3 regions of the Kitasatospora sp. NPDC040550 genome follow, and region 2 is predicted to be linked to each of the others. Evidence: riboswitches for the same ligand, from Rfam matches in the RefSeq annotation. Region 2 holds a riboswitch; each other region holds the start of a gene.
What was found. Region 2 has a riboswitch for cyclic di-AMP ahead of ACZ58X_RS09795 (M23 family metallopeptidase). Riboswitches for the same ligand answer to the same signal wherever they lie in the genome.
Positions count from the first base shown of each region.

Region 1 (9,349 bases), on a different contig from region 2:
GGGCGTAGGTGACCGCCGGGGCGGGCAGCGCCGGGCGGCCGTCCCGCGCGTCGGTGTGGTCGGGGGCCGTGAGCGCCATGCGGCCAAGCATCCCTCCGGGCGCGGCAGGTGACACGGCGGTTTACGGCAGGTGGACTACTGGTCCGTCCGGCGGGGCGGGACGGGCTCCGGTCATCTCAGCTGACCGGTGGTCCTGGTGGTTGCCCCAGGCAATAGGCTTGGGGCGGGCATTCCCGCCTCCCGCCGCCGACGCCGGGGCCCCGGGGGAGCGCCCAGCCCGCCCAGGGACCAGCCGAGAGGACCCCCGATGACCGTCCCCGCTCTGACCGCCGAGACGCGCTGGCGCTGCACGCTGTGCGGCAACCTCACCCGCTTCGACGTGACCCGCTCCGCGCGGGTGACCGAGTTCCTGCACTTCGACCTGGCCGGCGAATCCCGGGTCGAGGAGACCGAGGTGCACAGCGAGACCGTGGAGTCGGTGCGCTGCCGCTGGTGCAACGCGGTGGACCAGGTCGAGCTGGTGGCCCGTCCCGGCGCCGAGGGCGTGGAGGCCCCCGCCGCGCAGGGCTGACCCCTCCGGTGCGGTGGGCGGCGCGCGACGCCGCCGTCCACCGCACGGGACAATACAGACAAGACGCACGGAGCGTGACGACAGGGGCGGCCGCGGCCGCACCCGCTGGACCAGATCGGAGCCGAGGACGTGGTGGACGCAGCGAGGGAGCCCGGCGAAGCGCAGGGGCTCCAGCCCGCTGCGCCGGCACCGGAGCCGGCCGCCGAGTCGGTCCCGTCCGAGACCGGCCTCCCGGAGGGCCCCGGCGCGGCCCCGGCCGACGCGGGTGCCGAGCGGGCGGCCGAGAAGCTGGACCGGCCGCTGCCCGAGGGGGTGCGCCGGCGGGTGGTCGGGCTGGCCTCGGACGCGCTGGGCGGGCTGCCGCCCGGGGAGCTGCCGCAGAGCCTGCGTCAGTACGTCAAGTTCACCCCCGCGCGGCGGGCCAAGTACGCGGCCACCGCGCTGGCGGCGGCGCTGGAGTCCGAGCCGGCCTTCCGGGTGCGGATAGCGGAGCGGCTGCGGCTGGGCCAGCCGGACCTGGTGAAGGCGCTGGAGTCGGGCACCGTCCCTGGCGCCGCCGATCCGATGGACGTCGCCGCCGCCGCCTACCTGGTGCGCTCGCCCGGCTGGAGCCGACTGGTCGCCGAGGCGGGCGAGGAGGCCGAGCGGGCCGGCGCCGAGGACGCGGTGGCGGAGGCCTCCCGGCTGGTGGAGAAGCTCCAGGCCGAGCTGGCCGAGGTGCGGGCCGCGGCGCGCGCGGACCTGGACCGCCAGCGCGCGGAGTTCGAGGGCGTCCGGCGGGAGGCCGAGTCGCTGCGCAAGAAGGTGCGGTCGCTGGAGAGCGACACCCGGCGGGCGCAGGCCGAGACCCGGCGGGTGGCCGGGGAGCTGGAGGCCGCGAGGGCGCAGGCCACCGGGGAGCGCAGCGCGGCCGAGTCCGAGGCGCGACGGCTGCGGCACCGGGTGTCCGAACTGGAGACCGCGGTCGAGCAGGGCCGCCGCTCGGCCCGGGAGGGCCGCAGCGTCGAGGACATGCGGCTGCGGCTGCTGTTGGACACCGTGCTGCAGTCGGCGCAGGGCCTGCAGCGGGAACTGGCCCTGCCGGTCTCCCAGATCCGCCCGGCGGACCTGGTGGAGGCGGTGGTGCCGGGGGCGGCCTCGCCGCACGACGTGGCCCGGCGCGGCCTGGCCGAGGACGACCCGGCGCTGCTGGACCAGCTGCTGGCGATCCCGCAGGTGCACCTGGTGGTGGACGGCTACAACGTGACCAAGACCGGGTATCCGGCGCTGCCGCTGGAGCAGCAGCGGATCCGGCTGCTGGGCGGGCTGGCGATGCTGGCCCAGCGCACCCAGGCGGAGGTCACCTGTGTGTTCGACGGGCAGGACCTGGACGTACCGGTCATCATGGCGCCCCCGCGCGGGGTGCGGGTACGGTTCAGCCGGACCGGCGAGACCGCGGACGAGCTGATCCGCCGTCTGGTCCGGGCCGAGCCGCAGGGCCGTCCGGTGGTGGTGGTCTCCACCGACCGGGAGGTCGCCGAGGGCGTGCGGAAGGCGGGTGCGCGCCCGGTGGCCTCGGTGCTGCTGCTGAACCGGCTGGCCCGGCCCTGAGCCGGGGCCGGGGGCGGTGACGGCAGGTCAGTGGGGCGTCCGCGCGGGTGTGCGGATCCGGTGAAGTCAGCGGGGGAACCGGAGTTCACGCCTTCGGGGAGTGGCAAAACGGGTAGATCTTCACTAGGGTCTGGCGTCAAACCTATTTTCCGGAATCTCACCTGATCAGGTGAGTCCGATGGAAGAAGGAGCCGGTCCCTTGGCCTCCCACCGCCGTCCCAAGCAGCCGAGCCGCGCGCGGGTCTCCGTGCTCACCGCTGCTGCTGCGACCGCGGTCGCCCTCTCCGCCCAGGTCGCCGCGCATGCCGCGCCGCAGCCGAACAAGAGTGACGTCAAGGCGCAGATCGACCAGCTCCAGCAGGAGCAGGAGCAGGCGGCCGAGAAGTACAACGGCGCCAAGGAGCGCTCCGACCAGCTCCGCAAGCAGGCCGACCAGCTCCAGGACCAGGTGGCCCGCAGCCAGGACCAGATGGGCCAGCTCCAGGTGGGCCTGGCCCAGGTCGCGGGCGAGCAGTACCGCACCGGCGGCATCGACCCGTCCGTCCAGCTGATGCTCTCCTCCGACCCGTCCGGCTACCTGGACAAGGCGTCGAGCGTCCAGCAGGCCAGCACCACCCAGACCGAGGCGCTCAAGGGCCTGCTCGACCAGCAGCGCCGACTGGACCAGGAGAAGGCCGAGGCGGCCGCCGTGCTCGCCTCCCTGGACTCCACCACCAAGGACCTCAACCAGGCCAAGGCGGACGTCAACACCAAGTTGAAGGCCGCCCAGGACCTGCTGAACTCGCTCAGCGCCGCCGACCGGGCCGCGCTCCGGGCCCAGCAGCAGCAGGACGACCGCGCCTCCCGCGGCGCCGACCGGGTCGACCTCGGCAACCTGCCGCCGGCCAGCGGCTACGCCGCCGTGGCGGTGGCCAAGGCGATGAGCAAGCAGGGCTCGCCGTACGTCTGGGGCGCCACCGGGCCCTCCACCTTCGACTGCTCGGGCCTGATGGTCTGGGCGTACGGCCAGGCCGGCGTCTCGCTGCCGCGCACCTCGCAGGAGCAGGGCCACATCGGGACCGCCGTGACGCTGGCCACCGCCCAGCCGGGCGACCTGGTGATCTACGGCGGCGACATGCACCACGTCGGGATGTACATCGGCAACGGCATGGTGGTCCACGCGCCGCACACCGGTGACGTGGTGAAGGTGATGAAGGCCGACGCGATGTCGATCAACACGATCCGCCGGATCTGACGGACCGGCACCTCCCCGAGGGGCCGGTTCCGGCCCTGTGATCCGCGCCACCTCCGGTCGGGGGTGGCGCGTCGGTTTGCGGTCCCGGTGGGCCGGACGGTGAGAGTCGATCAGCTTTGCGTGCGGCAGTGATCACCATCAGTCATTTTCACAAAAGAACATGGGTAATCTTCCGTCTTTTTTCTGACAAGGATTTGAACGGATCACGGTTCAGTTACTAGGGTCATGCTCCGAACCACCGCACAGTCGATCACCCAGCCTGGGTGGCGGCGGTGGTTACCGCCGAGTTCGCGAAACAGCGGGGCAGGTCGAAGCGACTGCCCGACAGGGGAGCCCAGTAGTCGGGGGCGCTGCGGAGCGGAGCCGGGGAACCACACGTTCCTCCGGGGTGAATCGGCGCCAGGTCGGCCGTAGGTGAGGCCGGTGAGGCGTCGTAGGGCATGCTTCCGGCCCGAACCCGTCAGCTCACCCGGTAGGCGGAGGTAGGAAGAAGGAGTCCGCCTTCGTGGCGTCCCATCGTCGTCCCAAGCCCGCCAGCCGCACCCGCGTCTCGATCCTGACCGGTTTCGCCGCCGCGGCCGTCGCCCTCTCCGCGCAGTCCGGCGCGCACGCCGACCCGCAGCCGACCAAGGACCAGGTCAAGGAGCAGGTCGACCAGCTCAACGAGCAGGCCGAGCAGGCGACCGAGAAGTACAACGCCGCCCAGGAGAAGCAGCAGGAGCTGGAGAAGCAGGTCTCCGGCCTCCAGGACCAGGTGGCCCGGCAGCAGGCCCAGGTGACCGACCTCCAGGGCGGCCTGGCCGAGATCGCCGGCGAGCAGTACCGCAACGGGGGCATATCCCCGACGGTCCAGCTGATGCTGTCCTCCAGCCCGGACAACTTCCTCAACCAGGCCGGCGCGCTGAACCAGGCGGGCAGCACCCAGAAGAACCAGCTCAAGCAGCTGCAGGACCAGCAGCGCAAGCTGGACCAGGACCGCACCGAGGCCCAGGGCAAGCTCGGCGAGCTGGAGTCCACGACCCAGCAGCTGAAGGCCTCCAAGGACGAGGTCCAGAACAAGCTCAAGGCCGCCCAGGACCTGCTCAACACGCTGACCGAGCAGGAGCGCCAGGCGATCAAGGCGGCCGAGGACAAGGCCGCCGCCGACGCCGCCGCGAAGGCCGCCGCCGCCAAGCCGGCCACCCCGGACCGTGCCTCGCGCGACAGCAGCCGCGGCGACCTCGGCTCGGGCTCCACCGCCGCGCCGGTCAAGGTCGCCCCGGGCAGCTCGCACGGTGCCGCCGCGCTGGCCGCCGCCGCCACCAAGGTCGGCAGCCCGTACGTCTGGGGCGCCACCGGCCCCGGCTCCTTCGACTGCTCCGGCCTGATGGTCTGGGCGTTCAACCAGGCCGGGGTGTCGCTGCCGCGCACCTCGCAGGAGCAGGCCGGCGCCGGCACCCGGATCGGCTCGGACATCTCCCAGGCCCAGCCCGGCGACATGCTGATCTTCTACGGCGACGCCCACCACGTCGGCATCTACGCGGGCAACGGCCAGGTGCTGCACGCTCCCAAGCCGGGTGCGTCGGTGCGCTACGAGGCCGTCTCCAACATGCCGCTGACCTCCATCGTGCGGGTCTGATCCCCACCCACGCGTTCACGGGCCCGGTCCTCCGTCACGGAGGGCCGGGCCTGCGGCTTTTCCGGCGGCTCGACCTGGTGTCCGATTAGGGGTCAAATATTCTGGTCGGTAGGGGTTTGGACTCACTTGCCCGGACTCGCTAACGTCTGCCACCGGACTCCCGCTCGACGGCCGCCCACCGGGGCGCGGCCGCGGGGCCGCGCCGCAGGACTGGAGCCGTTGCCGCCATGCCCGTGCACCGCCGTTCCCAACTGCTCGCCCGTGCGCTGGTACTGACCGCGGCCGCCACCACGGCCCTGGGCGTGGCGACCGCCGGCAGCGCCCAGGCCGCCCCCGGGGGGCCGGAGGCGCCCGACCGCAAGGACGTCAAGGCCCAGGTCGAGCAGCTGTACGACGAGGCCGAACAGGCCTCGGAGAAGTACAACGCCGCGCAGGAGGCGCAGAAGCGGCTGCTGGGCGAGACCACGATCCTCCAGGGCGAGGTCGCCGCCGCCCAGGAGCAGCTCAACGAACTGCGCGGGGACCTCGCCACGGTCGCCGGGGCCGAGTACCGGGGCGGCGGGATGACCCAGACCGCCCAGCTGATGCTCTCCAGCGACCCGGAGGCCTACCTCACCCGCGCCCGCACCCTCGGCCAGGCCGCCGAGCGCCAGCAGGAGACCCTGCACGAGCTGGTCACCCGTCAGCGCCGGCTCGACCAGCGCCGCACCGAGACCGCCGCCAAGCTCGCCGAGCTGGACGAGGCCCGCCGCTCGCTGGCCGACAACAAGCAGCAGATCCAGCAGCGCCTCGCCACGGCGCAGAAGCTGCTCAACAGCCTGGGCGCGGTCGAGCGGAACCGGATGGTCGCCCAGGACGCCCGGGAGGCCGAGCAGCGCGCCACCCGCGGCACCGACCGGCTGGACCTCGGCAACGCCCCGGCCGCCTCCGAGCGCGGGGCGGCGGCGCTGGCCGCCGCGGTGCGGATGGTCGGCTCGCCCTACGTCTACGGATCCACCGGGCCGCGCGCCTTCGACTGTTCCGGTCTGATGTACTACAGCTGGCGGCAGGCCGGAGTGACCCTGCCGCGGACCTCGCAGGCCCAGGCGTACGCCGGGCAGCGGATCAGCCTCTCCGAAGCGCGGCCGGGAGACCTGGTGATCTTCTACCGGGACATGCACCACGTCGGGATGTACGCCGGCGGCGGCGTGATGGTGCACGCCCCGTACCCCGGCGCCAAGGTCCGGTACGAGAGCGTCAACGCGATGCCGGTCTCGGGAGTGGTCCGGCTCTGAGCGCGACGCCCTCCGGGCCGGACGGCCCCCATCCGATAGACCCCGCGCGCCGGGTGCTGTCCCGGCGCGGCGCGCTGCTGCTGGCGGCCGGCGGGCTGGTCCAGCTCTCGCTGCCCCCGGTGGCCCCGCCGCCGGGCGGGCGGGCCGTCGACCGGCAGGCCGAGGTCACCGCGCTGCTGGCGGCGCGGGCGCGCTCGCTGCCCACCTGGTCGGGGCTCACCGGGGCCGAGGCGGCGTACCGGAACCTGGTGCTCCCGCCGCCCACCGGGCCGGAGCGGCAGGACGCCTCCGTCGAGCTGGCGCTGCGGATCGCCGGGTACGACGAGTACCCGGTGGTGTACCCGCGCCGGATCGAGCTGGTCCGGGACCAGGGCGGCTGGCGGGTCGAGCACGAGGAGGGCACCGGCGGGCCCCCGGCGCCGTGGGACCTCGGCCCCGTCCGCACCGCCGCCGGAGCCCGCTGCCTGGTGCTCGGCCTGGCCGGTGGGCCCGACCCGGCCGGACTGGTCCCGGTGGGGGACAAGGCGGTGCCGGCCGTCAGCGCGGTCTGGGGCGACGCCTGGCCCGGCCGGCTGCTGCTGGAACTGCCCGCCACCGAGCAGCAGTTCGCCCGGCTGCTGGAGGCCGACCCGGCGGGCTGGACGGGCATGGCGGCGGTCACCGTGGCCGCCCCCGGCGCTCCCCGGCACACCCCGGCGGACCGGGTGGTGATCAACCCCGAGGCCTTCGCGAAGCTCAGCGACTTCGGCCGCCAGGTGGTCGTCACCCACGAGGCCACCCACGTCGCGACCCGGGCCGACACCCGGGCCTGGACCCCGCTCTGGCTTTCCGAGGGCGTCGCTGACTGGACGGCCTACCGGGACTCCGGCCGGCGGCCGCGGCAGATCGCCCCCGAGCTGGCCCGGGACGTCGCCGCCGGGAAGCTGCCCACCGCGCTGCCCGCCGACGCGGACTTCGCCGCGGGCGCCGACGGCATCGCCCAGGCCTACGAGCAGTCCTGGCTGGCCTGCGAGCTGATCGCCCGCCGGTACGGGGCGCAGCGGCTGGTCGCCTTCTACCGGGCGGTCGGCGCGGCCGACGGGGCGGGCGAGGACCGGGCGCACCGGACGGACCGGTTGCTGCGGGCCGAACTGGGCGTCGGACTGGCCGAGTTCACCGGGCTCTGGCTGGCCGAGGTCGAGGCCTTGAAGGGCTAGGCACCGGTAGGGCCGGGCCGTTGGGGCGGGCCGCTACCGCCCGGCCGGGTGGTCGATGCCGTCCAGCAGGTCCTGCTCGTACGCGATGCCCGGGCGGACCGGGTAGGCGGAGGCGGCCGGCAGAGCCGGGGGCTCGGCCAGCACCACGGTGGGCGCCAGGGCCGTCGCGGCACGGGTGGAGCGCCAGAGCCGGATGCCGGAGAGCACGGCGGCGGTCAGCAGCAGCAGGTTGCGCAGCCCCAGCACGGCGACCGCGAGCGGCTCGCTGTTCAGGACCTGGGTGAACATGGTCGGGAACTCGAGCAGGGTGAGCGGGCAGGCGAGCAGGACCAGCAGCGCCACCGGCCGCTGGCTGGTGCCGCGCACGGTCAGGCAGACCGCCGCGACGCCGACCAGCCAGACCAGGTACTGCGGGCTGATCACCCGGCTGGTCACCACGAAGATCAGCAGCGCGCAGAGCGCCGCGTCGTACATGGTGGCGGCGTTGCGCCGACGGGCGGTGAAGCGCCACAGCAGCAGCCAGAGGAAGCCCAGCACGGTGCCGGCCATCATCACCTTGCTGATCACGCTGACCCACGGCCCGAGCATCTCGGGGGAGCCGTAGTTCATGGTGACCTTGCCGTCCCAGCCCCCGGCCAGCCGGGCGATGTGCAGCGGCAGCGCGCCGACCGACTCGACCTCGATGCCGCGGGCGCCCTGGAAGGCCAGGAAGCCGAAGGCGCCGTTCATCCCGGCCGCCAGCAGGAAGCCGACCGAGACCGCCGTGGCGGCGGCCAGCGTCCAGGAGCGGCGGGTGCGGCGGCCGGACGGGGTGCCGATCAGGCCCAGCAGCGGCCAGACCTTGACGATGCCGCCCAGGCCCAGCAGCAGCCCGCCGATCGCCGGACGGCGGATCAGTGCCAGCAGGCCGGCCAGGGCGAGCGCGGTGACCAGCAGGTCGAAGCGGTTGTAGATCATCGGGCCGAGCAGCGGTACGGCGACCACCCACAGCCAGGCGCCGGTCAGGGTCCGGCCCCGGCGCAGCCCGGTGCGGATCAGCAGCGCGGCCGCGGCGGCGTCGGCGATCCCGCAGATCACCCAGAACGACGTCAGGTACGACCAGGGCAGCAGGCCCGGCAGCAGGATCACCAGGGCGGCGCCCGGCGGGTACTGCCAGGTGACGTCGTCGAACGGGAAGGTGCCGGTCTGCAGCACGCCGTACCAGGCGTGGTAGATCATCCAGACGTCGGCGGTGACGTCGCCGCCGGGTGCCCTCAGCACGCCGGTCATCAGCAGCACCAGCACGGTGCGGGTGGCCACCCAGGTCGCCCCGAGGGCGGCGAGCGCCCCGAGTGGGCGGCCGAGGCGGCCGCGCGAAGAACCGGACTCGGTGGCCGGGGCCAACTCCACTGCGCTCCCTCGTTCGTCTCGACGTCCTCACCGGAGGCGTCGTACGGACGGACGCCCGGGCCGCCGCATCCGCGGCCTAGGTACTAGGACTGACCCGGGGGTCAAACGGTTGCCGTGCGCGGTTCCGTTCCCGGCGGGTCATGGTGTTGACCTATCGTACGGATCACCCAGCGGTACACCGAGCACCCCCCGACCGAGCGAGCCGTGGCCTGATGCACAGAACCTTGATCGTCACCAATGACTTCCCGCCCCGCCCGGGAGGCATCCAGGCCTTCGTGCACAACATGGCTGTCCGTCAGCCCGCCGGGAGCGTCGTGGTGTACGCCTCGACCTGGCGGGACGGCACCGAGGTGCGCGCCTTCGACGCCGAGCAGCCGTTCCCGGTGATCCGGGACCGCACGAAGGTGATGGTTCCCACACCCCGGGTGACCCGGCGGGCCGCCGAGATCCTGCGCGCCGAGAAGTGCGACTCGGTCT
Region 1 covers NZ_JBVIWC010000014.1:152,632-161,980, reverse strand. The annotation lists gene ACZ58X_RS21855 (rhomboid family intramembrane serine protease) at 1-79, opposite strand, end outside; gene ACZ58X_RS21850 (hypothetical protein) at 308-571, shown strand; gene ACZ58X_RS21845 (NYN domain-containing protein) at 860-2,161, shown strand; gene ACZ58X_RS21840 (C40 family peptidase) at 2,361-3,395, shown strand; cyclic di-AMP (ydaO/yuaA leader) riboswitch at 3,734-3,889, shown strand; gene ACZ58X_RS21835 (NlpC/P60 family protein) at 3,901-5,013, shown strand; gene ACZ58X_RS21830 (C40 family peptidase) at 5,241-6,287, shown strand; gene ACZ58X_RS21825 (hypothetical protein) at 6,341-7,483, shown strand; gene ACZ58X_RS21820 (glycosyltransferase 87 family protein) at 7,517-8,872, opposite strand; gene ACZ58X_RS21815 (glycosyltransferase family 4 protein) at 9,085-9,349, shown strand, end outside.
Region 1: it holds a riboswitch for cyclic di-AMP, as region 2 does, so the genes downstream of both, ACZ58X_RS21835 (NlpC/P60 family protein) here and ACZ58X_RS09795 (M23 family metallopeptidase) in region 2, are expected to answer to the same signal.

Region 2 (9,349 bases):
TTCGAGGCGATGACCGACGAGCAGCGGATCGCCCTGCACTCGATCTGCGGGCAGGTCCTGCCGGTGCTGGCCGGCCGGACGGGCGGCGCGCCGCAGTAGGAGCGGCCAGCGGGCCCGCCCGACCGGCGGGGCGGGTCAGAGCCCGTCGGCGAGTACCGGCGGCAACGGCCGGTGGTGCGGCAGGGTGAGCGTGCGGGTGGCGCGGGACAGCGCGACGTAGAGGTCCCGCGCGGGCAGTTCGGCGTCGTCGTGGGCGTGGTCGCGGGTGCGGCGGGCGTGCTCCCGGGCCGTGTCCAGGTGGGCGCGGAGCCGGTCGAAGGGGGCTCGTTCGCTGCGCGGGGCCTGGGTGAGGGCGGGGTCGGGGGCTCCGGTCGGTGCCGGTGTTCCGTTCATCAGTGTGGTAACCTGGCGGCGAGAAGTTTCCAGTTCTCGATCTGATGGGCGCTCAATCGGCCCGGCCTGCCCCATCCGCCGACGTTCGGCGTGACCTCGGCTGTTAGGCTTGCGAAGCGTGAGCGCGAAGCCCCAGATCCCCAATGTCCTGGCCTCCCGGTACGCCTCGGCGACCCTGGCCCAGCTGTGGTCCCCCGAGCACAAGGTGGTCCTCGAGCGCCACCTGTGGCTCGCCGTCCTGAAGGCCCAGCAGGACCTCGGTGTCGAGGTGCCCGCGAATGCCGTCGCCGACTACGAGCGGGTGGTCGACCAGGTCGACCTCGGCTCGATCGCCGCCCGTGAGCGGGTCACCCGCCACGACGTGAAGGCCCGGATCGAGGAGTTCAGCGAGCTCGCCGGCCACGAGCAGATCCACAAGGGCATGACGTCCCGGGACCTGACCGAGAACGTCGAGCAGCTCCAGATCCGCCAGTCCCTGGAACACGTCCGGGACCGCACGGTCGCCGTCCTGGTCCGCCTGGCCAAGCTGTCCGCCCAGCACTCCGAGCTGGTCATGGCCGGCCGCTCGCACAACGTGGCCGCGCAGGCCACCACCCTGGGCAAGCGCTTCGCGTCGATCACCGACGAGCTGCTGGTCGCCTTCCGCCGCCTGGAGGAGCTGATCGCCCGCTACCCGCTGCGCGGGATCAAGGGCCCGGTCGGCACCGCCCAGGACATGCTGGACCTGCTCGGCGGCGACACCGAGAAGCTCGCCGAGCTGGAGCGCCGGGTCGCCGGCCACCTCGGCTTCGACCACGTGCTGACCAGCGTCGGTCAGGTCTACCCGCGCTCGCTGGACTTCGAGGTGCTCACCGCCCTCGTCCAGCTGGCCGCCGCGCCGTCCAGCCTGGCCAAGACCATCCGCCTGATGGCCGGCCACGAGCTGGTGACGGAGGGCTTCAAGGAGGGCCAGGTCGGCTCCTCCGCGATGCCGCACAAGATGAACACCCGCTCCTGCGAGCGCGTCAACGGCCTGGCCGTCATCCTGCGCGGCTACGCGTCGATGACCGGCGAGCTGGCCGGCGACCAGTGGAACGAGGGCGACGTCTCCTGCTCCGTGGTGCGCCGGGTCGCGCTGCCGGACGCCTTCTTCGCCTTCGACGGCCTGCTGGAGACCTTCCTCACCGTCCTGGACGAGTTCGGCGCCTTCCCGGCCGTGATCGAGGCCGAGCTGGACCGCTACCTGCCGTTCCTGGCCACCACCAAGGTGCTGATGGGCGCGGTGCGCGCGGGCGTCGGCCGGGAGACCGGCCACGAGGTGATCAAGGAGCACGCCGTCGCCTCGGCGCTGGCCATGCGCGCCGGCGCCCGGGAGAACGAGCTGCTGGACCGCCTCGCCGCCGACGAGCGGATCCCGCTGGACCGGGCCGCGCTGGACGCGCTGCTCGCCGACCGGCTGTCCTTCACCGGTGCGGCCGGGGCGCAGGTCGCCGAGGTCGTCCGTCAGGTGGAGGCCGTCGCGGCGGCCTACCCGGAGGCGGCCAAGTACGCCCCGGGCGACATCCTCTGACGTAACGTCAGTTTTCCGGCGAGGGCCCTGCCGCCGTTCCGGTGGCGGGGCCCTCGTGCGCCCGGGGGCGGCCCGGGTCGAGCGGCGGGGTGGTGGTGGCGCAGGGCCAGTCGCAGTTCGGCTCGGCCACCGGGTGCTCCTCCTCCGGTGCCAGCACGTTGCCCCGGACGGTGGCGAAGGCGATCAGCCCGCCGGCGGCCAGCAGGCCCGCGCAGATCAGCATCGCGGTGTGGAAGGCGGAGTCCACCGCGGACGGCACCCGGTAGGCGTCGCCGCTCAGTCCGGCCAGGGCCGGCAGGGCGGCCACCGCGAGCAGGCCGGCCGCGCGGGCGGCGGCGTTGTTGACGCCGCTGGCGATGCCCGCGTGCCGCACCTCGACGGCGGCCAGCACGGTGGCGGTGAGGGGTGCGACCAGCAGCGTCATCCCGGAGCCCATCACCGCGACCGCGGGCAGCACGTCCGCCCAGTAGGAGGATCCGGGGCCGGTGCGCAGCATCAGCAGCACCCCGGCGGCGCACAGCAGCGGGCCCACGGTGAGCGGCACGCGCGGCCCGATCCGCTTGCCGAGCCGCCCGGCGCGCGCGGACAGGGTCAGCATCAGCACCGTGATCGGCACCAGGGCGAAGCCGGAGACCAGCGGGGAGAAGCCCGAGACGATCTGCAGCTGCACCACCAGCAGGAAGAACACCCCGCTGAACGCCGCGTAGACGCAGAGGGTGACCAGGTTCACGGCGGTGAACAGCCGGGAGGAGAACAGTCCGAGCGGCAGCATCGGGTCGGGCGCGCGCCGTTCGACGGCCACGAAGGCGGCGGCCAGCAGCAGGCCGATCGCACCGGTGACCCAGACGGCGGGGGACAGCCCCTCCCCGGCGGCGGTGAGCGCGTAGGTGACGGCGCCGAGCGCGAGGGCGGCGAGCAGGGCGCCGGGCACGTCGAAGCGGCCGGTGGCGGACTCGTCCCGGCTCTCCGGGACGTAACGGGAGGTCACCGCGATCACGGCGGCGGCCAGTGGCAGGTTCAGCAGGAAGATCCAGCGCCAGCCGGGGCCGTCCACCAGCCAGCCGCCCAGGAAGGGGCCGACGGCGGCCGACACCCCGCCCAGGCCGGACCAGAGGCCGACCGCCGCCGAGCGGTCGTCCGGGTGGAAGACCGCCTGGAGCATGGCGAGCGAGCCCGGGGTGAGCAGCGCCCCGCCGATGCCCTGGACGGCGCGGGCGGCGATCAGCACGTGGATGGTCGGGGCCGCGGCGCAGGCGGCGGAGGCGACGGCGAACCAGACCACGCCGATCAGGAAGACCCGGCGCCGTCCGTAGCGGTCGCCGAGGGCGCCGCCGAGCAGGATCAGGCCGGCCAGGGTGAGCAGATAGGCGTTCAGGGTCCATTGCAGGGAGGCGAGGGAGGCGCCGAGGTCGGTGCCGATCCGGGGCAGGGCGACGTTGACGACGGTGCCGTCGAGCATCGCCATGCTGGAGCCGAGCACGGTCGCGAGGAGTACCCAGCGGCCCTGCGCGGTGCCCAGGCGCAGAGTGCCGGCTTGAGAGGTGGCCACGGGCCGAATCCTGCGCCCGCCGGGGCGTACGTGACAAGGGTCACCGGGTGGTGTGTCGGTCGGTGGCGGTGCGTGAACGGACGGTCGCACGGGGGTGGTGTCGGCGGCGCAGGGTGGTGGATCAGTGGCGCCGGGTGAATGGATCGTGCACTGACCGTACAAGGGATCATTCGGAGGGTGACGGGGCGGCGGGGGTTGTTGCCGATTCAAGAGATCGACATTGCTTCACCCGAACGGATGAGTTTTAGTTCAGCGACCGCCCGGCCAGTCCGGACGGATCCACCGGGTGGAACGCCGAGTCCTGCCGCTGCCCGGTGGCTCGCACCGAACTCTGTACGGCAGGAGCGGGGGACCCACAGGTAAGTCGCCGGACCGGAGTTCGCGCCTTTTCGGGCGTGGACCACCAGGGCCGGCTTGGGGTGAAGCCGCGCATGCGGCCGGGCAACTCCAGCCCGAACCCGACAGCTCACCTCGCAGGCGTCGGAGAGGAAAATTCCATGCCTGCACAGGCTCGTCGTATCGCCCTGCCCCGTGCCGCCCGCATCGGCATCGCCACCGCCGTCACCGGCGCCTCGTTCGTCCTGCCGCTCGTGACCGCGATGAGCGCCCAGGCGCACACCGCCCCGGCGGCCACCACCGCTCCTGCCGCTCCCCAGGCCGCCGCTCCGGCTGCCGCCCCGGCCGCCCAGCAGAGCTACCGCGTCGTCAGCGGTGACACCCTCTCGAAGATCGCCGACGTCAAGCACGTCGAGGGCGGCTGGCACGCGCTGTACGAGCAGAACCGCTCGGTGGTCGGCGCCGACCCGAACCTGATCTTCCCCGGCCAGCAGCTGGCCCTCGCCGGTCACGCCGCCGCCCCGGCGAAGCCCGCCGCTCCGGCAGCCCCGGCCAAGCCGGCCGCTCCGGCCGCCAAGGACACCTCCGCCGCCGCGGACACCCAGGTGCAGGTCCGGACCGAGGCCGCCAAGCCCGGCGCCCAGGTGCAGACCCAGGTTCAGACCGCCGCCCCGGCCCCGGCCGTGACCGCCGCCCCGGTCGCCGCCACCTCCGGCTACGTCGCCCCGCTCGCCAACCCCGTGCTGGGTGAGGCCTACGGCGTGGCCGGCTCGATGTGGGCCTCCGGCCACCACACCGGCCAGGACTTCGTCGCCTCCACCGGCACCCCGCTGCGCGCCGTCGCCAACGGTGTCGTGGTGAAGGCCGGCAACGACGGCGCCTACGGCAACGAGGTCGAGATCAAGCTCGCCGACGGCAAGTACGCCCAGTACGCGCACCTGTCCTCGATCGGCGTGAGCGTCGGTCAGACCGTCACCGCCGGCCAGCAGCTCGGCCTCTCCGGTGCGACCGGCAACGTGACCGGCCCGCACCTGCACTTCGAGATCCGTACCGGTCCGGAGTACGGCTCGGACATCGACCCGGTCGCCTACCTGCGGGCGCACGGCGTCGCGCTCTGACCCTCCGGGGCCTTCCGCAGGAACGTGTGAACCACCGCTGGTGCGGGGCGAATCGACCGCCCGGGATGGTCATGTCGGGTGACCGCTCGACCGGGTGATCGCCGCACCGGTGGACCTGGGCGCGGGACACGCCCAAGGCCGGCCCGGCCGTACGGGACACCTCTCGTACGGCCGGGCCGGCCGCTGCCGTTCTCCCGCCCGGCCGCGTTCGAGCCGTCGAACGCGACGTCAACACGGCTGCCGGGAAAGCCGGTCACCGTCGTTTGCGGGCCGACCGCGATGTGCCGATCCTGGCGGGCAGTCAGTGCCCGGCCGGTCCGGCGGGCGGGTGCGCCCGGGTGGACGAGGGAGGCCGGATGGCCGTGCGGAGCGGGGAAGAGGTCGGGGAGCGGGCCGGTGCGGGTGGGGCCGGTGAGCGGGCCGGTGCGGATGGGGTCGACCGGTTGAAGCCGGACTCGGTCGGCCTGGTGGGCGTGGTGTTCATGGCGGTCGCCTCCGCCGCCCCGATCACCGCGATGACGGGGAACCTGCCGATCATCGTCGGGCAGGGCAACGGGGTCGGCGCGCCCGCCGCGTACGTCCTGGTCACCGTGGTGCTCACGGTGTTCTCGGTCGGGTACGTGGCGATGGCCCGGCACCTCACGGCCGCCGGGGCGTTCTACGGGTACGTCTCGCACGGGCTGGGCCGGGTGGTCGGGATGGCCGCGGGGCTGCTCGCGGTGCTGGCGTACGTCGTCTTCGAGGCCTCGGTCATCGGCTTCTTCGCGTACTCGCTGCGCGGACTGGTCCGTTCGCAGCTGGGCCTGGACCTCGGCTGGGGCTGGTACGCGCTGGCCGTGGTGGCGGTGATCGGGGTGACGGCCTGGTTCGACCTGCACCTGACGGCCAGGGTGCTCGGGGTGGCGCTGGTCCTGGAGGTCGGGGTGCTGGCTGCGCTCTCGCTGGCCGTCCTGGTCTCCGGCGGCGGACCGGACGGCCTCGCCGGCGAGGCGGTGAATCCGCTGAACGCGCTGCGCGGGGTGGGGAGTTCGGGGATGGCCGGGGCCGGGCTGGGGCTGTACTTCGCGTTCTGTTCCTGGGTCGGCTTCGAGTCGACCGCGATGTACGGGGAGGAGTCCCGCGACCCGAAGCGGGTGGTGCCGCGGGCGACCCTGCTGTCGGTGGTCGGGATCGGGCTGTTCTACGTCTTCGTGTCCTGGATGATCGTGTCCGGCAACGGAGTCGGGCACGCGATCGCGGTGGCGGGCGGCGCGGTGCCCGGCAAGGACGGCAACAGCCTGTTCTTCGACCCGTTGGGGGCGCACCTGGGCGGCTGGGCGGTGACGGTCTTCCAATGGCTGGTCGTCACCGGCTCGTTCGCCTGCGCGACGGCCTTCCACCAGTGCGCCGCACGGTACTTGTACGCGATCGGGCGAGAGGGACTGCTGCACCCGGCGCTCGGGCGGACCCACCCGCGGCACGGCTCGCCGCACGTGGCCTCGGTCGTGCAGTCCGGGATCGCGGCCGGGCTGGTGCTGGCGTTCCTGGCGGCGGGGATGGACCCGTACGTCCATCTGTACACGCTGCTGGCGCTGTTGGGGACGATGGCGATCCTGGTCGTGCAGACGCTCTGCTCCTTCGCGGTGGTCGGGTACTTCCACGTGCAGGGCCGGCACCCGGAGACCGCGCACTGGTGCCGGACGCTGGTCGCGCCGCTGGTCGGCGGGGTGGCGATGGGGGCGGTGGTGGCGCTGCTGGTGGTCAACCGGGGTGCGGCGGCCGGGGCGGCGACGGGCACCGTGCTGTACGAGCTGTTGCCGTACCTGGTGATCGGGGTGTTCCTGGGCGGGATCGGGACGGCCCTGGTGCTGCGCCGGCGGCGGCCGGAACTGTACGCGCGGATCGGGCGGATCGTGCTGGAGGAGGCGGTGGAGCGGTGACCGGCCGGTCGGCCGACTGGTCGGCTGACCGGCCGCCTGGCGGCAGCGGCAGCGGTCAGGGGTGGCGGGCCGGGAGGCCGTGTTCGGCGGCGGTCAGCAGGTCGTGCATCCGGTGGCCGAAGTCCTCGGTGTCGCGGGCGGGTTCGGGGAAGACCAGGCGGACGTCGCGGTGGCCGTGCGAGTGGTCCAGGCGCAGCACCAGGCCGTGGCGGTCCAGGGCGAGCGGGCGGACGTCCGGGCCGTGGGTGAGCAGTGCCGGGTCGAGCAGCCGGGTGAGCAGGTCGAGGGCGTCGGCGTGGTCGTCGGCCAGGTGGGTGAGCAGGGCGGCCTCGTGCCGGGCCAGCGGGTCGGGGGCGGCGAGGGCGAGGTCGGCGGCGGTGAGCGCGCCGGTGCCGTACGGGGTGGCGAGGACGGCGTGGGCGACGTCGACCCGCAGGTGGACGCTGAGGCCGTCGTCGGCGAGGTGGGCCAGGTGCAGCCGGCCGGCCAGGGTGAGCCGGGCGCGGATGCGGTCGCGGACCGCCACGGGGGAGACGTCGGTGACGTCGAGTACGACGGCCAGGCCGTCGGTGGCGGTGGCGGTGGCGAGGGCCGCGACGAGCGGGGCGTCCAGCGGGGCGCGCAGGCGCAGCCGGGAGCCGTGGACGGAGACCGGGGTGTCCAGGTCGTGGTGCTCGCCGAGGGCGCGGACGGTGAGCGAGGAGGTCGCGCTGAGCAGGCTGCGGACCCGTTCGGCGGTGGTGGGCTCGGGCACCTCGGCGTCACCGGCGGTGATGCTCATGGACGGACCTCCTGGTAGTTAGGTGAGCCTAACCTAATGTCCCCCTGGGGGTGTGGCAAGTGGGCGCGCGGCGACGTCGAGGCGTGCAGCGGGGTGCGGAGCTGCGGCGAGGGCCCGGACGCGTGGTGGCGTCCGGGCCCTCGGGGCGTCGTGGCGGCGGGTCAGGCGATGACGGCCTGGGCGTCGATCTCCACCAGCATCGGCTCCTGCGGCAGTTCGACGAAGATCGTGGTGCGGCAGGGCTTCACCCCGCCGGGCTTGACGTTCTCCTCGATGAACTCGGCGTAGACCTCGTTCATCAGCGGGAAGTCGGCGCGCTTGGTGAGGTAGACGCGGAACATCACCACGTCCTCGATGGTGGCGCCGCCGGCCTCGACGATCGCCTTGACGTTCTCCAGGGTGCGGCGGGTCTGCGCCTTCACGTCGCCGTGGTGGAGGTACTCGCCGGTCGCCGGATCCTGCGGGCCCTGACCGGAGACCTGGAGGATCGGGCCCTTGCGGACGCCCTGGGAGAACATCCAGGCGGGGGCCGGGGCGCCGTCGGTGCGGATCTCGATCTTGTCGGAGGACATCGGGGTCTGGGCTCCTTGCGGTTGATGGCGGTGCGGTGACGGTTCGTCAGTTCTGGTCGGGGCGGCCGCAGTCGGCCGACACGGACCGGGCGGTCGCGAGCAGCTGCGGGAGCAGGTCCAGCACCTGCTCGTACGGGAGCACGACGTCCGGGACGGAGATGGAGGCGGCGGCGACCACCCGGCCGCTGGCGTCCCGGATCGGGGCGGCGACGCAGTTGATGAAGGCCTCGTGCTCGGCGTGGTCCTGCGCCCAGCCCTGGGCGGCGACCTTCTCCAGCTCGGCGAGCAGCGCCTCGGGCGTGGTGAGGGTGCGTTCGGTGTGCGGGGTGAAGTCGATCCCGGCCACCACCCGGCGGCGCTCGGGCAGCGGGAGGTCGGCCAGCAGGATCTTGGAGACGGCGGCGCTGTGCAGGGCGGCGCGCAGGCCGATCCGGGAGTACATCCTGACCGGGTGTCGGGAGTCGAACTTGTCGATGTAGACCACCTCACCGCCCTCGTAGGCCGCCAGGTGCACGGTCTGGCCGGTGGCGGAGTTCAGCTCGGCGAGGTGCGGGGCGGCGATCCGGCGGACGCCGCGCTGCTCCAGGGCCAGGCCGGACAGGGCGAACAGGCCGGCGCCGAGGTGGTAGCGGTAGGCCGCGTCGCGGTAGACGAACCGTTCCTCCTCCAGGCTCTGGAGCAGTCGGAGCACGGTGGTCTTGTGCACGCCGAGGACCTCGGCCAACTGGTCCAGGGAGCGTTCGCCCTCGCCGAGTTCGGCGAGGATGCGCAGGGCGCGGGTGACGGTCTGACTCATCGGGCTCGTGCTCCGGTCGGGTGGCGGGGGTCGGTGCTCATTGTGCCCGGGCCCGGTCGGCGCGCGCTCCGGCCGTCGCCTGGGCCGTCGCCTGGGCGGCTGCTTGGTCCGCTTGGGCCGCTTGGTCCGCCGCTTGGGCCGCCTGGGCCGGTGTCCGCACCGGCGGCTCTGCCCCGGTCCGCAGCCAACGGCGGGCGGCGGGCAGGGCCGGGGAGTCGATGCTCTCGGCACTGACCCGGGTGGCGGCCCAGTCGGCGGGGGAGGCGTCGAGCAGGGCGGTCAGCACCGGGGCGGGCGGCAGCTCGGCCTGGTCGCCGTGCGCGGTCAGCGCGCAGG
Region 2 covers NZ_JBVIWC010000005.1:34,400-43,748, forward strand. The annotation lists gene ACZ58X_RS09775 (MarR family winged helix-turn-helix transcriptional regulator) at 1-99, shown strand, start outside; gene ACZ58X_RS09780 (hypothetical protein) at 136-393, opposite strand; gene purB (adenylosuccinate lyase) at 512-1,942, shown strand; gene ACZ58X_RS09790 (MFS transporter) at 1,950-3,491, opposite strand; cyclic di-AMP (ydaO/yuaA leader) riboswitch at 3,804-3,986, shown strand; gene ACZ58X_RS09795 (M23 family metallopeptidase) at 3,989-4,945, shown strand; gene ACZ58X_RS09800 (APC family permease) at 5,302-6,864, shown strand; gene ACZ58X_RS09805 (DUF2470 domain-containing protein) at 6,920-7,645, opposite strand; gene ACZ58X_RS09810 (RidA family protein) at 7,807-8,217, opposite strand; gene ACZ58X_RS09815 (IclR family transcriptional regulator) at 8,264-9,013, opposite strand; gene ACZ58X_RS09820 (sugar kinase) at 9,051-9,349, opposite strand, start outside.

Region 3 (9,349 bases), on a different contig from region 2:
TCCAACTCCTGGAGGCGCTGGCCGACTCGGGCGGCGTGGCCACCCTCAGTGAGCTCTCCACCAGCTCCGGCCTCCCGATGCCGACCATCCACCGACTGGTTCGTACCCTCGTCCAGCAGGGCTATGTCCGCCAGGACACCGCCCGCCGCTACACCCTCGGCCCCCGGCTGATCCGGCTCGGCGAGACGTCCGGCCGCCTGCTCGGCAGCTGGGCCCGCCCGTACCTGGCCGAGCTCATGGAGGCCACCGGCGAGACCGCCAACCTGGCGGTGCTGGAGGGCGGCGAGGTGGTGTACGTCGGGCAGGTGCAGTCCCGTCGCTCGATGCGGATGTTCACCGAGGTCGGACGGCGGGTCCAGCCCCACTGCACCGGCGTCGGCAAGGCGCTGCTCGCCCAGCTCCCCGAGGACGAGGCGCGCGCGGTCCTGGGCCCCAACCCGCTGCCAGCGCACACCGAGTACACCCTCACCGATCCGCAGGAGCTGATGGACCAGCTCGCCGAGGCACGCGAGCGCGGGTACGTGGTCGACGACCAGGAGCAGGAGATCGGGGTCCGCTGCATCGCCCTCGCCGTCCCGGGCGCACCCACGCCCACCGCGCTCTCGGTCTCCGGCCCGGAGGCCCGGATCCGGGCACTGGAGGAGCAGGCTGGAGCGTCCGCGCTGGTACCGGTGATGCACCAGATCGCGGCCCGGCTCGGGCAGGTCCTGGCACCTTGACGATCCGTCAATCACCGTCGGGGGCAGGTGTGATCCGGTGACGATCCGGCGCCCGCCGTTCGAGTGGACGGCGGGTGAGTTGCGCCCGGTCGCGGCGGTCGCTCGGACACCCTGGTGCGGACGCGGCCCGCGACGGCGCGGGCCGCCGGAGCACGGGAACAGGGTGAACGGCGTGGAACAGCACGGAGTACGGGGCGGCACGGGGCGCAGGAGGTTCGGCGGGGCCGGATTGGTCGCGGCGGTGACGGCCGGCTGCGCGGTCGCCGCGCTGGCCGCCGGCCCGTCCTGGGCCGTGCGGCACCCGGTGCCGCGTCCGGAGCTGGGGGTCGTCGAGGCGGGGGTGCCCGAAGCGTCCACCCTGCCCGCCGTTGTCGCCGCGCCGTCCGACTCCGACCTGGAGGTGGTCGGGATCGACCCGGACCCGGCACCGCCTGGCGGCAGGACCAGCGTTCACGCCTTCATCGACAACCGCGGCCCGGACACCACGGCATCGCCGTTCGACGTCGTGGTCACCCTGCCGGCAGGGGTCACGGCGGATGAGCCGTTCTTCCCCGAGACGTGCAGGGCGTCCGCGAACAAGCGCTTGGTGCGCTGCACCTTCGGGCCCGGCCTGCGGGAGGGACGCACCGCGACCGCGATCGTCCCGCTGCGGATCTCCCCCGACACGCCCTTGGGCGTGCTGACCGGCGGGGAGGTCTCGGTGCACAGCCCGGACGACCGGCATCCGCGCAACAACCGGCAGCCGTTCGACATCAGGGTCGTCGAGACGGCGGGCGGCTGACGGACCGGATCGCCCCACCGGTCACCGGCCGCCGGCGAGCGGCTGCCGGACGTCCGATGACCGGTGGGGCGGGCTCGTGGCTACCGGTAGACGCGGTTACCGGTACACGCGGACGTAGTCGGCGGCCATGGTGATCGGGGCGGTCCCCTGCGGCGCCGGGTGGTACTTGCCGGCGCTCACCGAGAGGTTGAGGATCAGGTACGCCGAGAAGTTGGCCCCGACGCCCTTGCCGTCCGAGTACACCTTGACGCCGTTGACGTACCAGTCCACCGAGTTGGCGCCGTAGTAGGTGCCGATGGTCACCCACTGGTCGGCGGCGACGGCGCTCGCGTCGGTGTAGTAGTCGGGGTTGCCGGGGTTGACGTGGTTGGTCAGCTCCAGCAGGTTCGGGTTGTCGGGGTGGTACTCGAAGGAGTCGATCTCCCCGTTGCCGTTCTTCCAGGTCCACAGGGCGGGCCAGGCGCCGGTGCCGGCGGGCAGCTTGACCCGGGTCTCGGCGTAGTCGCCGGTCTTGACCTGGAAGCCCTCGGCGGAGCCCTCGGTGGTCAGGAAGCCCGTGTTCCAGGACTGCTTGCCGTTCTCCAGGGTGGGCCCGCCCGGGGTGGCGGTGAAGGTGGCGACGCCGTTCGCGACGGCGACGTTGTTCCTGTTCAGCCAGTCGAGCTTGTTGTCGTCCGGGTTGTGGTTCCCGTACTTGTACGAGGTGCTCTTGTCGCCGACCCAGCGCTGGCCCCAGCTGATCGGGCCGTTGAACTCGTCGGACCAGGTCAGCGACTTGCCCGCGATCGGGGAGGACGGCGCCGTGGTCGTCGGAGTGGCCGTGGCGCTCGGGGTGGTGGTCGGGGTCTGGGTCGGCGTCGCGGTGGGGGTCGTGGTGGGCGTCGCGGTGGGGATCGTGGTGGGCTTCGCCGTCGGGGACGGGGTCGGCGTGGGCGTACCCGTGGCCGAGACCACCAGCTGCTGCGAGGGCAGGTTGTGCCACGCGCCGCCGAGGTCCTGCCAGAAGCCGAACTGGGTGTACGTCCCCGCGGGCAGGGTGCGGGCCGCACTGGTGTAGTTGAATCCGCCCGGGCAGATCTGCACGTTGCTCGCGTTGCCCGGGAAGTCCAGGTTGGTGCCGCGCGCGTCACGGACGCCGACGCCGACGGTCCTGGCGGTGAAGCAGGACGAGGAGTGCAGGGCCAGCGAGGCGGTGCCGGCCTTGCCGGCGACCATCGTGGCGGGGGCGAGCCGGTCCTGGGTGACGGTCGGGCCGGTGGCGGCCTGGGCACCGGAGACGGACGGCAGGCCGAGCAGGCCGGCACCGGTGATGGCGAGCGCACCGGTCGTGGCGAGGGCGGCGTTGCGGCCCCGGTGGGACGGACGGGCGTGGCGGGGCGCGCGACGGCGCCGGGCAGGCTGGTGCATGGGGATCCTCTGCGACGCCTGCGAGGTGAGCTGTCGGATTCGGGCTGCAGTTGCCCGGCCGCCTGTGGAGCGGCTTCACCCCTAGCCTCGACCCGCACGCTGGTGCGTACGGGCCGGGCGCTGACCTTGGTTCCCCCGCTCCCGTCCGCTGTGGTGCTCGGGTACTCGCCGGCGGGTGGACGGGACTCGGCGTCCCGGCGGCGGGGTCCGCGACAGCGGACGACGAGTGCAGGCTAGGCAGGCCGTCCGTGGACGGACAACCTGATCAAGCCGGTTGTCGCGCAGCTCACAGTGGTGTCGATCAACGACGCTGCGTGGTGGCCGAGTTGATCACTGGAGTCGACGCCGGCGGATCACCCCGTACGGGGCCTCCCGGGATGTCGGCCGACCCGTCCGCGGGTACCCGATCGGACCCGCCGTGCGGCCCGCCCGGGGTGCCGGTCGCACACGGTGCGCGGTGCGGCGGTGGCGGACCGTACCGTGACCGCCGTGGCGTGGAGCCGCCCGAATCCGCCCGGTCGGATAAATTGGAGCCCTGGGATTTTCCGCGGTGCACAAGAGCACCGGCCAGAGCCGTACGACCCGTCCCCCGTTCCAGAGAAGAGGTTCCGCCCCACCATGACCGCGCCCCTGCCCGCCTTCGCCGGCCGTACCTACGTCTTCCGGGCCGACAACGGCGCGGCCTTCCGCAACTCCTACTCGGCCGACGGCACCCGGCTGCGCTGGGAGGGCCTCGGTGAGTCGGCGGGCCAGTGGGAGGACGTGCGACTGCACGTGGCCGAGGTCGCACCGGAGATCTACTTCATCAGCTGGACGGAACAGAGCGGGATCACCGTCAGCCACGTGATGGACCTCAACGCGCTGACCGTACGGGCCTTCTGGACCTTCGAGGGCGAGGGCGGCCGGGTCGGCCAGCTGCACACCGGGACGCTGGAACGGGTCGCCTGACCGGCGCCGGAACGGGCCGAACCCCCGGGAGCCGCGGCTTCCGGGGGTTCGGCCCGTTCCGTGCGTTCTGCGTGTCCTGCGCGGTCCGCGTGTTCCGTGCGTTCCGTGGGCGGCGCCGTCAGACGGTCTGGCCCGGGTGGCCCGGCTGGTTCGGAACCTTGAGGTGCTGGGACAGCCACTCCAGCGAGGACGGCAGCAGGGCGCTCCAGGTCTCGAAGTTGTGGCCGCCGTTCTCGAGCATGCTGTAGGAGACCTTCATCGGGCTCTTCGCGGCCTCGATGAACGCCTCGGTGTCATGCTTGTAGTTGCCGTCGCCCTTCTTGGTGCCGGCCAGCAGCACGGAGACGTTCGGCTGCGGCAGGTTCTTCAACCGCCACATCAGGTCGGCCTCGTTGCGGCGCTGCTTGCTGCCGCCGAAGAGGTCGCCGGTGGTCGGGTCGTCGGCCGCCTCGTAGTACCCGGACAGGGACACGGCGGTCGGGAAGACGTCCGGGTGCCGCATGGCCAGCTTGAGCGCGCAGTAGCCGCCGGTGGAGTTGCCCATGACGGCCCAGGCCTGCGGGTCGGTCGAGACCCGGTAGCTGGCCTGGACCGCCGACGGGACGTCCTTGGTGAAGTACGTGTCGGACTGGGCGCCGCCCGGGATGTCCTCACACTCGGTGTCCTGCGGCAGCGCGGGCGAGGGGCGCATCAGGACCATGACGGTCGGCTGCATCCGACCCTCCTGCAGCAGCTTGAGCGCGGCGCCCGGGTAGTTGAAGCGGGTGATCAGGTTCTCGGCGATTCCTGGGAATCCGGTGCTGACGATCACGGCCGGGAACTGCTTCTGCGCGTACTCGGGCTGGAAGTACTGCGGCGGAAGGTAGACGTAGCCCTCGGTCGACAGCCGGCTCTCCTTGCCGTCGATCCGGACCTTGCGGATCTCGCCGGACTGGCTGGGCTCACGGCCCATGGCGCCGCCGCCCTTGACCGAGGCCTGGCCTATGGTCTCGACCAGCAGTCGGCCGGAGGCGTCCGCCTTGTTGTGGATGACCACCGGGCCGGTGCTGCCCGTGCCCATCAGATCGTCCCAACTGCTGTAGAAGGCGAAGTAGTTGTTCGCCACCAGCCCGAGCGCGGCGAGCACCGCCAGCTGGGTGGCGAGTAGCGCACCGATCCGGCCGAGCACCGCCTGCCAGCTCTTCCGGGCGAGTCTGGGCCAGAGCCAGACCGTGCCGACCATCATCACGACCGCCATCAGCACGGCCAGTGCCAGCACCTTGTGGCTCGTCAGACCCATGTTCCAGTTGCTCCCACGCCTCGAACTCCGCGCCCCCTCCGCTCAGGGACATCCGAGGAGGTCACCCCGGTTCCCCCACCGGGGCGCGAGCACCAACCCTAGCGGGAGCTGGGAGGAAGCTGATCGGGGGCTGTGGGCAGGCCGCGAACAGATGACAGGGTTCAACTTTCAGATGACAGCTTTCAGATAACAGATAACAGATTTCAAAAGTTGTTCGCTGTCATCTGTCAGCTGTCATCTGAAAGCTGTCATCTGTTCGCCGTCACCCGCTCGCCGCCGACCCGCTACTCCCCCGCCGGCCGGGCCCACAGTCGCAGCCCCGCCGTGAGTTCGCGCATGCAGCGGGCGCCGAGGTCCTGCGGGGAGCCGGGGCCGGTGACGGCGGCGTCGGAGCCGGCCCACTGCTCCAGGGCCACCCGGATCGCCGCCGTGGCCGCGGCCGCGGCCAGCCGGACCTCCAGCGGATCGGTGCCGCCCGGACAGCGGGCGGCCAGCACTCCCCGCAGCCGCTCCTCCGACCCGGCGTGGACCCGCTGCCAGGTGCCGTCCAGTCGCGGGTCACGCAGCAGGTCGCGGGTCCAGTGCATCGCCTCGACGGCCGCGTCGTCGGCCGGGGTGAGCGACTCGACGGCCGAGCGCTCCAGCGCCTCGCGCAGCGGGACGTCCGCCGGACTCTCGGCCAGCAGGTCCACCCAGCGCTGCCCGCCGGCCGCCAGCAGCGGGGCGACGGCGTCCTCCTTGACGGAGAAGTAGCGGTAGAAGGTGCGCAGCGAGATGCCCGCGGCGGCGGCGATCTCCTCGGCGGTGGTCGCCTCGGCGCCCCGCTCGGCGAAGAGCGCGGCGGCGGTGCGGGCGATCTCCAGCCGGGTGGCGTCGCGGCGGCGCTGGGTCAGGGTCGGGCGTCCGGTCACAGGGGTCAGCGTACGCAGACGGCCACGGTCACGACACATCGCGCCAGAATGGCACATCCAGACTTCTTGGCACAACGTGCCACATCGGCGTACCGTGCCTCTTGAGGCCGAGAGACCACGAACGAAGGAGTACCACCATGGAGCGCTTCAACGGACGGAACGTCCTGATCACCGGCGGCGGCTCTGGCATCGGCCAGGCGACCGTGCACCGGATCCTCGCCGAGGGCGGGAAGGTCGTCGCCGTCGACGTCAACGAGGACGGCCTGAAGAAGACCCTGGACCGCGCGACCGCCGAGGGCACCGCCGACCGCCTGACGATCCAGGTCCTGGACATCTCGGACGAGGCCGCCGTGGTGGCGGGCGTCGCCGAGGCCGTCGCGGGCCTGGGCGGTCTGGACGTCCTGGTCAACGCGGCCGGCATCCTCCGCTCCTCGCACACCCACGAGACCACCCTGGAGTTCTGGAACAAGCTCCTCGCGGTGAACCTGACCGGCACCTTCCTGATGACCCGCGAGGCGCTCCCCGCGCTGCTCGCCGCCGGCAAGGGCGTGGTGGTCAACTTCAGCTCCACCTCGGCGAGCTTCGCCCACCCCTACATGGCCGCCTACGCCGCGACCAAGGGCGGCATCCAGTCCTTCACCCACGCGATCGCCTCGGAGTACTCGAAGCAGGGCCTGCGCGCGGTCTGCGTCGCACCGGGCAGCATCGACAGCGGCATGACCAACAACCCGGGCCTGCCCGCCGACGCCGATTTCAGCCTGCTGGCCAAGCTCTCCCCCGCCCTCGGCCAGGGCTTCGCGGGCCCCGACACGGTGGCCGGCGTGATCGCCATGCTGGCCTCCGACGACGGCGCCTTCGTCACCGGCACCGAGCTCCGGATCGACGGCGGCACCCACATGTGAGCCCCGGCCGGTCGTCGGCGGGGTCCCTGCCCTCCCCCATCGGGCACGGGCCCCGTCGGCGTCCTCCTTCTCGGGCGGTGCGCGTCCTCCTCGGGCGGTCGGTGTCCTCCTCCTCGGGCGAGCGGCTTCGCCAGCAGCCGTTCGCGGGTGGTCCCGTCCGCGAGGCCGACCGGGGTGCCGTCGAGCAGGGCCGCCGGGTGGAGGGCCCCGGAGCGCTGGCGCGCCCGGCTCCGCCTCCCGGGTGCGGCGCGTCGGTCAGCGTGGCCGCCACCGTATGGGCGGGCGGCCACGGCCGTCAGCCGGTCGCCCGGGCGTGCCGACCGTTCGAGGCCACGCCCCGCCGGGCGTCGCGGTGGGCGGCGAGGGCGTTGCCGGCCGCCGCGACCGCGGCCCCGAGCAGCAGGAACGCCACCGCCAGCAGGACGCACGCCCCCGCGATCCGGCGGTAGCCGCCGTGCCGGGCGGGGTCGAGGAACGGGTACGGGTACCAGTCGGCCGCGTGGCCGCGGAGCAGCGCGTACGCCACGTAGACCAGCGGGAACCCCAGCCAGCCGAGCACCGCCCGGGCCCGGACCGGCCGGGCGGGCGGGTCGACCAGCCAGTCGGCGAGCACGAGCAGCGGCATCACGCGGTGGACCACGTCGTCCACCCACGGGATCACCAGCGGCGCCGGGTACGTCGCCAGCAGCGTGCCGTACGCCAACCCGGTGACCACCAGGTAGAGCACCACGGCGCCGCGCACCGCGTCCGGTACGGGCCGGCGGCCGGTCAGCCCGGCCCAGCCGCCGTAGCCGAGGACGGCCGCGCCGGCGAGGTTGGCGAGGTTGGTGAAGTAGCTGAGGAAGTTCACCACCCCGGAGCCGTCCGTCGCCGCGTGGTAGCCGGAGAAGCAGAGCGCGACGGCGAGGAAGGCCGCGACGGCGAGCCGGGCGGGGGCGAGCCACGAGTGCATCGTCGGAACCGCCTCTCTGGGGCGTGGTCCGGACAGGGGCTCTTCGGATTCAAACCCCGGCGGGCGGACTCGGCCACACGAGGGACCGCATCAGGGCGTGCGCGTCCGGGGGTGCGGCTCAAGGGGGGACGACTCAGGGGACGCCTCAGGGGACGCGACTCAGGGGGTGCGCCAGTGCGTGGCCAGGGCGGCCGCCGGGTTGGCGACCAGCAGCAGGTCGCCCAGCTCGGGCCCGAAGGTGCGGGCCAGTCGCGGGGCGAGGTCGGTGAGCAGCCGGGTGGGGCCGCCTACCTCGCGGGCCGTCCGGGTGGTGGTGTCGGCCCCGAGCAGGAGCCGGTCGGCGTGGCCCGCCTCGACCAGGTCGGCGATCACCTCGAAGGCCTGGAGGTCGGCGGGGTGGCCGATCCGTGAGGGGCTGTCCAGGGCGAGGAACGCCCCCTCGGCGGCGAGGCTGCGGTGCAGCGACCGGTCGGTGAAGCGGGTGAGGTGGCCGAGGAGGATGCGGTCCGGGGCGACGCCGTGCCGCCGGTGCAGCCGGTCCAGGACGACGTGCGGGTCGCCCTCGGGTTCGAGGTGGACGGCGATCGGGGCGCCGGTGGCATGGTGCGCCTCGGCGGCGGCGGCCATCGTCCGGCGGGTGTGTCCGGTCAGCGGGCCCGCGTCGTCGGCGATCTTGATCAGGCCGGCCCGGACGCCCTCGGGAGCACCGGGGAGCCCGGTGCTGAGCTCGGTGACGAAGTGCGCGGCGAGGTCAGCCGACGCGGCGGGGCCTCCGGGCGCGCCGGGGGTACCGGCGGGGAAGAGGCCTTCGGGGTAGTGGGCGGCCTGGTGGGCGCCGGTGGCCGCGATCACGTGGACGCCGGTCGCGCGGGACAGTGCGGCGAGGTCGCCCGCGCCGCGCCCCATGCCCCGCGGGGTCCACTGGACGAAGGAGCGGCCGCCGGCCGCCGCGTACCCGCGCAGCACCGCCTCGGCGGCGACCGGATCGTCCAGCTCCTGGCCGGGGAGCAGGGGGCTGCGGATGAAGAGGTGGTCATGGGAGTCGGTGACGCCCAGGTCGCCGGGGGCGAGATCGCCCAGGACGGTCCGTACGGTGCGGGTGGCGGTCATGCCGCGCCTCCCGCCGGGGAGTCGGTCACGGGAGCGTCGGCCGACGGGGCGTCGGCCGGCGGGGCTGGGGGCGTCGGCGCGTCGGCCGGCGGGGCCGCGGACGCCGCGAAGGTGGCGGTGGCGACCCGGAGGCCGGCCAGGGCCTTGGGGACGCCGACGTACGGGGCCAGGTGGACGATCACCTCGGTGATCTCCTCACGGCTCATCCCGATCCGCAGGCTGTTGCGCACGTGGTCGGCAAGCTGCGGCTCGACCCCGCCGAGGGCGGTGAGCGCGGCCAGGTTGGCGATCTGGCGGTCGCGCAGGGCGAGGCCGGGGCGCTGGTAGGTACCGCCGAACA
Region 3 covers NZ_JBVIWC010000002.1:417,389-426,737, reverse strand. The annotation lists gene ACZ58X_RS04670 (IclR family transcriptional regulator) at 1-719, shown strand, start outside; gene ACZ58X_RS04665 (hypothetical protein) at 892-1,500, shown strand; gene ACZ58X_RS04660 (glycoside hydrolase family 16 protein) at 1,597-2,907, opposite strand; cyclic di-AMP (ydaO/yuaA leader) riboswitch at 2,908-3,073, opposite strand; gene ACZ58X_RS04655 (phenolic acid decarboxylase) at 3,526-3,855, shown strand; gene ACZ58X_RS04650 (alpha/beta hydrolase) at 3,974-5,134, opposite strand; gene ACZ58X_RS04645 (TetR/AcrR family transcriptional regulator) at 5,419-6,084, opposite strand; gene ACZ58X_RS04640 (SDR family NAD(P)-dependent oxidoreductase) at 6,183-6,947, shown strand; gene ACZ58X_RS04635 (Pr6Pr family membrane protein) at 7,243-7,899, opposite strand; gene ACZ58X_RS04630 (phosphotriesterase family protein) at 8,059-9,009, opposite strand; gene ACZ58X_RS04625 (carboxymuconolactone decarboxylase family protein) at 9,006-9,349, opposite strand, start outside.
Region 3: it holds a riboswitch for cyclic di-AMP, as region 2 does, so the genes downstream of both, ACZ58X_RS04660 (glycoside hydrolase family 16 protein) here and ACZ58X_RS09795 (M23 family metallopeptidase) in region 2, are expected to answer to the same signal.